DNA from 3 places in the Pseudomonas sp. NPDC089407 genome. Region 2 is predicted to be linked to each of the others. Evidence: predicted binding sites of a transcription regulator. Region 2 holds the regulator's gene; each other region holds the start of a gene.
What was found. Region 2 encodes FliA, which starts transcription of late flagellar genes. Its sites were predicted from a motif close to CTAAAGTTTNNNNNNNNNNNGCCGNTAA; they were not measured.
Positions count from the first base shown of each region.

Region 1: a site for FliA is predicted at 1,588-1,615, ahead of motA (flagellar motor stator protein MotA). Genes of this name have one in related genera too.
Region 3: a site for FliA is predicted at 2,085-2,112, ahead of ACI2KG_RS25345 (methyl-accepting chemotaxis protein). Genes of this name have one in related genera too.

Region 1 covers NZ_JBJDNB010000019.1:70,163-73,433, reverse strand. Annotated here, with positions in the region: gene motB (flagellar motor protein MotB) at 1-668, opposite strand, end outside; gene motA (flagellar motor stator protein MotA) at 672-1,523, opposite strand; gene ACI2KG_RS16260 (HDOD domain-containing protein) at 1,654-3,189, shown strand; gene ACI2KG_RS16255 (rhodanese-like domain-containing protein) at 3,234-3,271, shown strand, end outside.
Region 2 covers NZ_JBJDNB010000009.1:125,229-128,499, reverse strand. Annotated here, with positions in the region: gene flhF (flagellar biosynthesis protein FlhF) at 1-215, shown strand, start outside; gene fleN (flagellar synthesis regulator FleN) at 300-1,142, shown strand; gene fliA (RNA polymerase sigma factor FliA) at 1,139-1,879, shown strand; gene ACI2KG_RS09580 (chemotaxis response regulator CheY) at 2,012-2,386, shown strand; gene ACI2KG_RS09575 (protein phosphatase CheZ) at 2,407-3,195, shown strand; gene ACI2KG_RS09570 (chemotaxis protein CheA) at 3,208-3,271, shown strand, end outside.
Region 3 covers NZ_JBJDNB010000042.1:9,412-12,682, forward strand. Annotated here, with positions in the region: gene gbcB (glycine-betaine demethylase subunit GbcB) at 1-248, shown strand, start outside; gene ACI2KG_RS25345 (methyl-accepting chemotaxis protein) at 394-2,019, opposite strand; gene ACI2KG_RS25350 (hypothetical protein) at 2,298-2,528, shown strand; gene ACI2KG_RS25355 (cell division protein ZapA) at 2,525-2,827, shown strand; partial or broken gene ACI2KG_RS25360 (cache domain-containing protein) at 3,079-3,271, shown strand, end outside.

The DNA.
Region 1 (3,271 bases), on a different contig from region 2:
CGGTTGGCCGACAGCTCCCAGTTGCCGAACTCGCCCGTGCCGGCATAGGGCTTGGCATCGGTGTGGCCGCTGACGCTGATCTTGTTCGGCACGGCCTTGATGGTGTCGGCCATGGCCAGCAGGATGTCCTCGAAGTACGGCTGCAGGCGCGCACTGCCAATGTCGAACATCGGCCGGTTCTCGGCATCCATGATCTGGATACGCAAGCCGTCCTGAGTGATCTCGAACAGGATCTGGTCCTTGAACTTCTGCAGTTGCGGGTTCTCTTCCACCTTGTTCTGCAACTCTTGCAGCAACAACTCCAGGCGCTCGCGCTCGACCTGTTCGGCCATGGTCTCGACCTGGTCCTTGTTCAGCTGCGTGGGGGACTGCTGCGTCGGCTCGGTCTTCACTTCCGGATTGATGGTTTTATCTGGCGACATCTCCGGCGAACCGCCCAGGTCGATGACATAAGGCGTGCCACTCTCGGAAAAACCGATCGGGTCCTGGAAGTAACCGGCAATAGCGATCTTCTGCTCTGGTGTGGCCGTGGACATCAGCCACAGCACCAGGAAGAACGCCATCATCGCCGTGGCGAAGTCGGCGAAGGCGATTTTCCAGGCGCCGCCGTGGTGGCCGCCGCCAAAGCGCTTTACGCGCTTGACGATAATGGGCTGATTGTTCTCCATGACTCAGCGACCGCGAACCGCTTGTTCCAGCTCGGCGAAGCTTGGGCGGTGCTTGGGGTACAGCACCTTGCGCCCGAACTCGACCGCCAGCGAAGGCGGCATGCCCGAAGCCGAGGCCACCAGCGAGGCCTTGATCGATTCGTACAGGTTCAGCTCCTCCTTGGCATCATGCTCCAGGCACTTGGCCAGCGGGCCGAAGAAGCCGTAGGCCGCCAGGATACCGAAGAAGGTGCCGACCAGTGCCGCACCCACGTGCATGCCGATGGCCGCCTGGTCACCCTCGCCCAGCGATGCCATGGTCACCACGATACCCAGCACCGCCGCGACGATACCGAAGCCGGGCATGCCGTCGGCAATGCCGGTCACCGCATGGGACGGGTGCTCAAGCTCTTCCTTCATGCTCAGCAGTTCCATGTCGAACAGGCCTTCGAGCTCGTGCGGGGCCATGTTGCCGGTGGACATGATGCGCAGGTAGTCGCAGACGAACGCGGTCATGCGCTCATCGGCCAGTACCGTCGGGTACTTGGCGAAGATCGGGCTGGCTGCAGCGTCTTCGATGTCGGCCTCGATGGCCATCATGCCTTCGCGACGGCTCTTGTTGAGGATCTCGTACACCAGGCCCAGCACTTCCAGGTAAAAGGCATGACTGAAGCGCGAGCCGAACATTTTCATCGACTTCTTGATGACGTGCATGGTCATGTAGCCAGGGTTGGCCTGCAGGAATGCACCGAAGGCCGCACCGCCGATAATCAGTACTTCGAACGGCTGGATCAGCGCCGCGATCTTGCCGTGGGAAAGCACGTAGCCGCCGAGCACGCTCGCGAATACGACGATGATGCCGATAATTTTAGCCATAGGTTCAAAGCACTTGCTGTCGTGGTCAGGGGATGAGACGAGAGCTTTAAAACTCTTCTTCTACTTATCGGCAGAACTGCGCCAGACTATAGCCACATAATGCGAAAAGCCAGTTCGGACTGATGTCAAAATGCCAATTGAAACCAAGGTGCCCGCTCAGGCTCCGCGTACGCTAGAGGCCTGGGTCAAGCTGCTCGAGAGTGTTCGCATTCCCGTTCCGAAGCACAGCTACGACCGGGTCATGGCCGCCATCCACGATAGCCGCCGCTCGCTGCGTGACATCGCCGAACTGATGCAGGATAGCCCGGCCCTGGTGCTGTCGGTGATGCGCGAAGCCAATCACCCCACCAATGCCAGCCTGGCCGAGCCGGCCGAAAGCCTGGAGGTTGCCCTCAACCGCCTGGGCCTGGAGCGCAGCGAACAGCTGCTCAAGCGCCTGCCAGCGTTGCCCGCCGACGAAATTCCGCCGGTACTCAGCCAGTTCCAGCTGATCAGCCAGCATGCCTCGCAGCAGGCCAGCGGCCTGTTCGCCAGCCGCCTGGCGCGGCTGTGGCAGGAGATTCACTGGGGCAGCCTGCTGTTCCTGTCGCCACTCTGGCCACTGGCGCTCGCCTACCCCAAGCTGCTCGATACCTGGGAATTGCGGGTTATCCACAAGGGTGAAGATGCCGCCCAGGTCGAGGAAGAACTGTTTGGCGTGCGCATCATGGCGCTGTGCCAGACCATGGCCGAGTACTGGCGCCTGCCGCAATGGGTCACCCAGGGTTACCGCCTGCTGCTGGAAGAGCGCGAGCAACTGGCCCAGGTGCTGAGCATCGCCCGTGACGAAGACCTGCTCAGCCAGCAACACCGCCTGGATGCCGAGCCCGGCCTGCGCCGCTGGTTCAACCAGCCGGCCAATACCGTGCTACTGGCCAACAACCTGGCCCTGGCGGCGCAGGTTGGCTGGGACAACCCGCACTTGCTGCGCTGGCAACTGCTGACCGCACTGTACCTGCAGACTTCGCTGGAAGATGTGCAGCAACAGATGCACCAGCAGGCTGCGGCCAGCGCCCGTCGCCATGCCCGACATGCCCTGTTCCACCCGGCCGAGGCGTTGATCTGGCCGTGGCACCAACGCCGCCCGCACCCGGACATGCTGGCCCCGCCGCCCCCCAGCAGCGATGAGCTGGCACGCTGGCGCACGCTGTGCCAGGACCTGCTGGCGCAACCCAGCCCGTTCACCAACACCGTGCACCTGGCTACCCAGGCCCGTGAGGCCCTGCTGGCCTGCGGCATGCAACGCATCATGCTGCTGAGCCTGGACAAGGCCAGTGACTACCTGCGCGTGCAGCAGGTCGCCGGCCTGCCCAAGGAAGCCGGAGCCCTGGCCCTGCAGGTGTCGCAGAACAAACTGCTGCAAAAGCTGCTGAGCCAGGCCGGGCAACTGCGCATCACCCCGGAAAACCACAGCCAGTTTTCGGCCCTGCTGCCCGCCCCGCTCCGCGCGCTGTTCCGCAGCGAACATGTGCTGCTACGCTCGCTGGCAGTGAACGACCAGGTGCTGATGGTGCTGGTGGCCGACCAGGGCTGCCGGCCGTTGGCCGAAATCAGCGTGCAGGCTTTCGGCAAGACCGCGCAGTGCATCGAGCGGGCCCTGTCAGTGTTTGCCAACCGCAAGGGCTGAGCCTTGCGCTACAATCGCCCCTCTTTCCACACTGGAGACCGTGGATGACTGACTTTTCCGGCCTGCCGCTGGTGATCGAAGC
Region 2 (3,271 bases):
CAAGCCTTGGCGACGTGCTGAGCCTTGCCATCAGTCATGAACTGCCCGTGGCCTACCTGACCGACGGCCCGCGCATTCCTGACGACCTGCACCTGCCACGGGGCCACCAGCTGGTCACCCGGGCGGTCAATGTGCAACAACAGGACGAGCCCAGCGAAGAGGCCATGGCCGACATGTTCGCTGATCTCTATCACAACCCACGGCGAGCGGGTTGAGCATGAAGCGTGTGCAAAGTAGCTATACCAAAGGGTACGCAGAATTGCCCTACGTGTGGCCCGAGCCCCAGCGAGACAAGGTAAATTTCAGACATGGGTAGCATGCATCCCGTACAGGTGATCGCCGTGACCGGTGGCAAAGGTGGCGTCGGCAAGACTAACGTTTCAGTGAACCTGTCCCTGGCGCTGGCCGAGCTTGGCCGCAGGGTCATGCTGCTGGACGCCGACCTGGGCCTGGCCAATGTCGACGTGTTGCTGGGTCTTACCCCCAAACGTACCCTCGCCGATGTCATCGAAGGGCGCTGTGAGCTGCGTGACGTGATGCTGCAGGGCCCTGGCGGTGTACGCATCGTGCCGGCAGCTTCGGGCACCCAGAGCATGGTGCACCTGGCGCCGGCCCAGCATGCCGGGCTGATCCAGGCGTTCAGCGAAATTGGCGACAACCTTGACGTGCTGGTGATCGATACCGCTGCGGGTATCGGTGATTCGGTCGTCAGCTTTGTTCGCGCTGCCCAGGAAGTGCTGCTGGTGGTGTGCGACGAACCCACCTCGATTACCGACGCCTACGCGCTGATCAAGTTGCTCAACCGCGATTACGGCATGAACCGCTTCCGTGTGCTGGCCAACATGGCGCAGAGCCCGCAGGAAGGGCGCAACCTGTTTGCCAAGCTGACCAAAGTCACCGACCGCTTCCTTGACGTTGCCCTGCAGTACGTGGGCGCCGTGCCGTACGACGAATGCGTGCGCAAGGCGGTGCAAAAGCAGCGTGCCGTGTACGAAGCCTTCCCTCGCTCCAAGTGTGCGCTGGCCTTCAAAGCGATTGCCCAGAAGGTCGACAGCTGGCCGCTGCCGGCTAACCCGCGTGGCCACCTGGAGTTCTTTGTCGAGCGCCTGGTGCAACCCACCAGCGCGGGACCCGTGCTATGAGCGCCAGTGGCTTCAAGATGTACAGCCGGGCGGCGAAAGACGCCCAGTACGAACTGATCGAACGCTACGCACCGCTGGTCAAGCGCATCGCCTACCACTTGCTGGCGCGCTTGCCGGCCAACGTCCAGGTCGAGGACCTGATCCAGGCCGGCATGATCGGCCTGCTGGAAGTGGCCAACAAGTATGACGCCAGCAAGGGCGCCAGTTTTGAAACCTACGCCGGCATCCGCATCCGCGGGGCGATGCTGGATGAAGTGCGCAAAGGCGACTGGGCACCGCGTTCGGTGCACCGCAACACCCGCATGGTCAGTGACGCGATGCGTGCAGTTGAGGCCAGAACAGGCCGTGACGCTAAAGATCATGAAGTTGCTGCCGAACTCCAATTGAGTCTCGATGATTACTACGGGATCTTGAACGATACCTTGGGCAGCCGCCTGTTCAGCTTCGACGACCTGCTGCAGGACGGCGAGCACGAAGGGCTGCATGAGGATGGCGCCAGCGGCCAGGTCGAACCTGCCCGTGGGCTGGAGGACGAGCGCTTCCAGATCGCCCTGACCGAGGCCATTGCCAACCTGCCGGAGCGTGAACGCCTGGTGCTGGCGCTGTACTACGACGAAGAGTTGAACCTCAAGGAAATCGGTGAGGTGCTGGGGGTCAGCGAGTCGCGGGTCAGTCAGTTGCACAGCCAGTGTGCCGCGCGTTTGCGCAGCCGCCTGGGGGAATGGCGGGCACGCTGAGCCTGCTGTCGTTGCAGTCGTTTTCCACGTGTGTTGCCACGTGCATTTCCACGTTGTACCGAATTGAATGAGTGCGTGCCCGGTAGGCCGGGCGCGTTTGAGACTGCTTGGAGGTCTAGATTGGACAAAAACATGAAAATCCTCATCGTTGACGACTTTTCGACGATGCGGCGGATCATCAAGAACCTGTTGCGTGACCTGGGCTTCACCAACACCGACGAGGCCGACGACGGCACCACGGCGCTGCCGATGCTGGAGAACGGCCATTACGACTTCCTGGTGACCGACTGGAACATGCCTGGCATGTCCGGCATCGACCTGCTGCGCAAAGTGCGCGCCAGCGACAAGCTGAAAAGCATGCCGGTACTGATGGTGACCGCCGAAGCCAAGCGTGACCAGATCATCGAAGCGGCCCAGGCCGGCGTCAATGGTTACGTGGTCAAGCCGTTCACCGCCCAGGTGCTCAAAGAAAAGATCGAGAAGATCTTCGAACGCGTCAACGGCTGAGTCACGTCAGGGGGCGCGCCATGGATTCATCACAAAACTCTTTGGGCGAGTTCGAATCGACCCTGAAGAAACATGCCCAGGAGTTGGTCGAAAGCCTGGAGCGGGGCCGTTTCGGCGAGGCGGTGCAGCTGATTCACGAGCTGAACCAGACCCGCGACCGCGGCCTGTACCAGGAAGTCGGCAAGCTGACCCGCGAGCTGCACAGTGCGATTGTCAGCTTCCAGATCGACCCGACCATGCCGCAGGCCGAGGAGGTGTCGCAGATTACCGACGCCACCGAGCGCCTGTCGTATGTGGTCAAGCTCACCGAAGGCGCGGCCAACCGCACCATGGACCTGGTCGAAGAAAGCACCCCGGTGCTCAACGACCTGGCCAGCGAGGCCAAGGCCCTGAGCACCGATTGGCAGCGCTTCATGCGCCGCGAAGTGGCGGCGCCGGAATTCCGTGACCTTGTCAAACGGGTCGACAGTTTTCTGACGCACAGCGCCACCGGTAACCGCAAGGTCGCGGGCCACCTCAATGACATTCTGTTGGCCCAGGACTATCAAGACCTGACCGGGCAGGTGATCAAGCGCGTCACCAACCTGGTGACCGAAGTGGAAAGCAACCTGCTCAAACTGGTGTTGATGGCCAGCCAGGTCGACCGCTTTGCGGGCATCCAGCATGACCACGATCAATTGCGCGCAGAAAAAGATGCAGAAAAACATCCGACTCGGGGTGAAGGTCCGCAGATTCATGCCGATAAGCGTGAAGACGTCGTGTCCGGTCAGGACGATGTCGATGATCTGCTGTCCAGCCTGGGTTTTTAAGGAGCACGTTTGATGAGCTTCGGCGCCGATGAAGAAATCCTCCAGGATTTCCTGGTAGAAGCCGGCGAAATTCTTG
Region 3 (3,271 bases), on a different contig from region 2:
AGTTCATTGGCAGTGAGAAGAGCATCCGCGTCGCCCCGGGCGAGACCGTGCATGCGGCGGCGGCCAAGGTGGGCCTGATGATCCCGAAAGCCTGTGGCATGGGTATTTGCGGCACGTGCAAGGTGCTGAAGCTGGGCGGCGAAGTGGAGATGGAGCACAACGGCGGCATTACCGAAGAGGACGAAGCCGAGGGTTATATCCTGTCGTGCTGCAGCGTGCCGAAAGGGGATGTGCGGATCGATTACTGATCCGAAATTGCAGGGGGCTGCTGCGCAGCCCTTCGCGACGCAAGGCCGCTCCTACAGGGGAGCGCGTACCCACTGGTAAACGCATATCCCTGTAGGAGCGGCCTTGTGTCGCGATGGGCCGCAAAGCGGCCCCGGCTATCTAAAGTCAGGTGCGAAAGCGCGCCACCAACCCATTCAAATCAACTGCAAGGCGAGACAGTTCGGCACTCGCCGCACTGGTCTGATGCGCCCCGGTAGCACTCTGCACCGACAAATCATTGATATTCACCAGGTTGCGGTCCACCTCCCGCGCCACCTGCGCCTGCTCTTCCGCCGCGCTGGCGATCACCAGGTTGCGCTCGTTGATCTGCGCCACCGCCCCGGCAATGGTATCCAGCGCCATCCCCGCACCCCGTGCGATATTCAGCGTCGATTCGGCACGCTCCGTGCTGGTGCGCATCGACTCCACGGCCTCTTCGGTACCGCCCTGAATGCTGCCGATCATGCGCTCGATCTCGCTGGTCGACTGCTGGGTACGGTGCGCCAGCGCGCGTACTTCATCGGCCACCACGGCAAAACCACGGCCCGCTTCACCGGCGCGTGCCGCTTCGATTGCTGCGTTCAATGCCAGCAGGTTGGTCTGGTCAGCCAGGCCACGGATTACATCCAGCACCTTGCCGATATCACGCGACTGCTCGGCCAGGTGAGTAATCAGCTTGGCGGTAGCCTGCACATCACCGCTCATGCGCTCGATGGCACCGACGGTCTCCATCACCAGGTCACGGCCGTCGCCGGTCGAGCGGCTGGCTTCACTGGACGCTTCGGACGTGCTCACGGCATTGCGTGCCACTTCTTCCACGGCGCTGGTCATTTCCGTCACGGCGGTGGCGGCCTGTTCGATTTCGTTGTTCTGCTGTTGCAGGCCACGGGCGCTTTCGTCGGTAACGGCATTCAACTCTTCCGCCGCTGAGGCCAATTGGGTGGCAGAGCCGGCAATTTGTTGCAGGGTGTCGCGCAGCTTGTCCTGCATGCGGGCCATGGCGCGCAACAGGCGGGCAGCTTCATCGCTGCCTTCGGCGCGGATGATGTGAGTCAGGTCACCGTCAGCGACCTGCTCGGCGCTCTTCAGCGCGTCCTCGATCGGCTTGACGATGCTGCGGGTCAGCAGGAACGCGCAGACGAAGGTCAGCACGGTTGCCGCGATCAGCAGGCCGATCACCAGGGCGAAGGCGGCGGCGTACTGGTTGGCGGCTTTTTCGTTGGTGGCGCGGGTCTGGTCGGTGTTGATGCGTACCAGGGTTTCCATGACCTTGTTGACTTGCTCGGAGTTGGCCAGCAGGTCGCGGTTGAGCAGGTCGCGCAGCTCATCGACGCGGTCGGCCTGGCTCAGGCTGCGCATGCGCGATTCCAGCTGGCGGTACTGGTTGAGTAACTGGCCGTACTGGTCGAACGCGGCCTGCTCGTCGGCGGCGCCGATCATCGGCAGGTAGGCCTGGCGGGCGCGGTCGATCTGGGCGTTGCGCTGGTCCAGCAGGTTCAGGGTGTCGCGCTGGGTTTCCGCTTCGCGGTTAAGCAGCAGGCGGTAGGAGAGGGTGCGCATGCGCAGGTTCAGCGCGGTGAGTTCGTCGAGGATCTTGATACTGGGCACGCTGACCTGCTCGATGACCACGCCGGCCTGGCGGATGTTGCCCATCTGTATGAGCGAAAAGATGCCGAGGCCGAGCATCAGCAGGCCGATCAGCGCGAAGCCCAGCAGGGCCCGCGGGGCGATATTCATGTTGCGTAAAGACATGGTGGAAGGGATCCAGGCAAGGAAAGAAAGCGTGCGCAAAGTGCGACGAAATGGGACTTGCCGGGCTATCGGTCGTGACTGATCAGTCTTGAGCGCGAACGGTGAGAATTGTGAGGTAGCTATCCTTTTCCTGACCGGCGGTTGACCCAAGTCGGAACAAGGTGGCGGTTACCCTGTCAATCTGCGGGTTCGACACTTCGTGAATCCGATATTTAATGGCGATAGGCCGCAGTTTTCTTTATCGTGTGCGCCCCTCGCAACAACCTGAGATAGACCCCATGCTGGAAGCTTCCCTGAATCAAATCGAGCAACTGGTCAGCGACCTGATGCAAAAAAACGCTCAACTTACCGAACAGAACACCGCCCTCGGTCAGGAACTGGCCCAGGCCAAAGAAGAGAACGAAACCCTGCAGCTGTCACTGATGGAGCAGGAAGAGAAGAACGGCGCTACCGCAGCACGCATCCAGGCCCTGGTTGAGCGTGCCAGCGCGGGCGTTGTCGGCGCATGAGACTGCCAGAGCAGCCGATCAATGTCGTGTCGATTCTCGGCATCGACTATTCGATCAAGGCGCCCGAAGGCCAGGAAGAAACCTTGGCCCAGGCTGTACGCATGCTCAACACTGCCCTGAACGAAACCAAGCGTCAGTACCCGACCCTGATCGGTGACAAGCTGCTGGTGCTGGCTGCCCTCAACCTTTGCTCCAGGCAGGTTGAACTGCAGAAAGAACACCAGCAGACGCTGGCGCGCACCCAGGCGCAGATCGACGCCACGGTGGATGCAATCGTTCGGACCATTGCAGAGTCCTGATCGATAGCCGGGGGCGCTTCGCGCCCCTTTCGCGACACCAGGCCGCTCCTACAAGGGAACGCGATCTCCTGTAGGAGCGGCCTTGTGTCGCGATGGGCTGCAAAGCAGCCCCAAAGGCCAAAATCATTGTTCCAGGTCACTGGATTAACTGGATACGCAAGTGTATACACTTCTCGCAAAACAATAATGTTGCGGGGGAGTAGGGCATGGGTATCTGGCGCAAGAGCATCCAGTGGCAAATGATCATCAGCATGGGTGCGGCCTTGCTGGCGAGCATCCTGGTTGTGGTCATCATCTTCACCGTGGCGCTCAATCGCCTCACCGAGCGCTATCTGGTCGACACCGCCCTGCCAGCCAGCATCGAAGCCATCCGCAACGACATCGAGCGCATGCTTGGCCAGCCCATAACGGCTGCTGCCGACATTGCCGGCAACACCTTGCTGC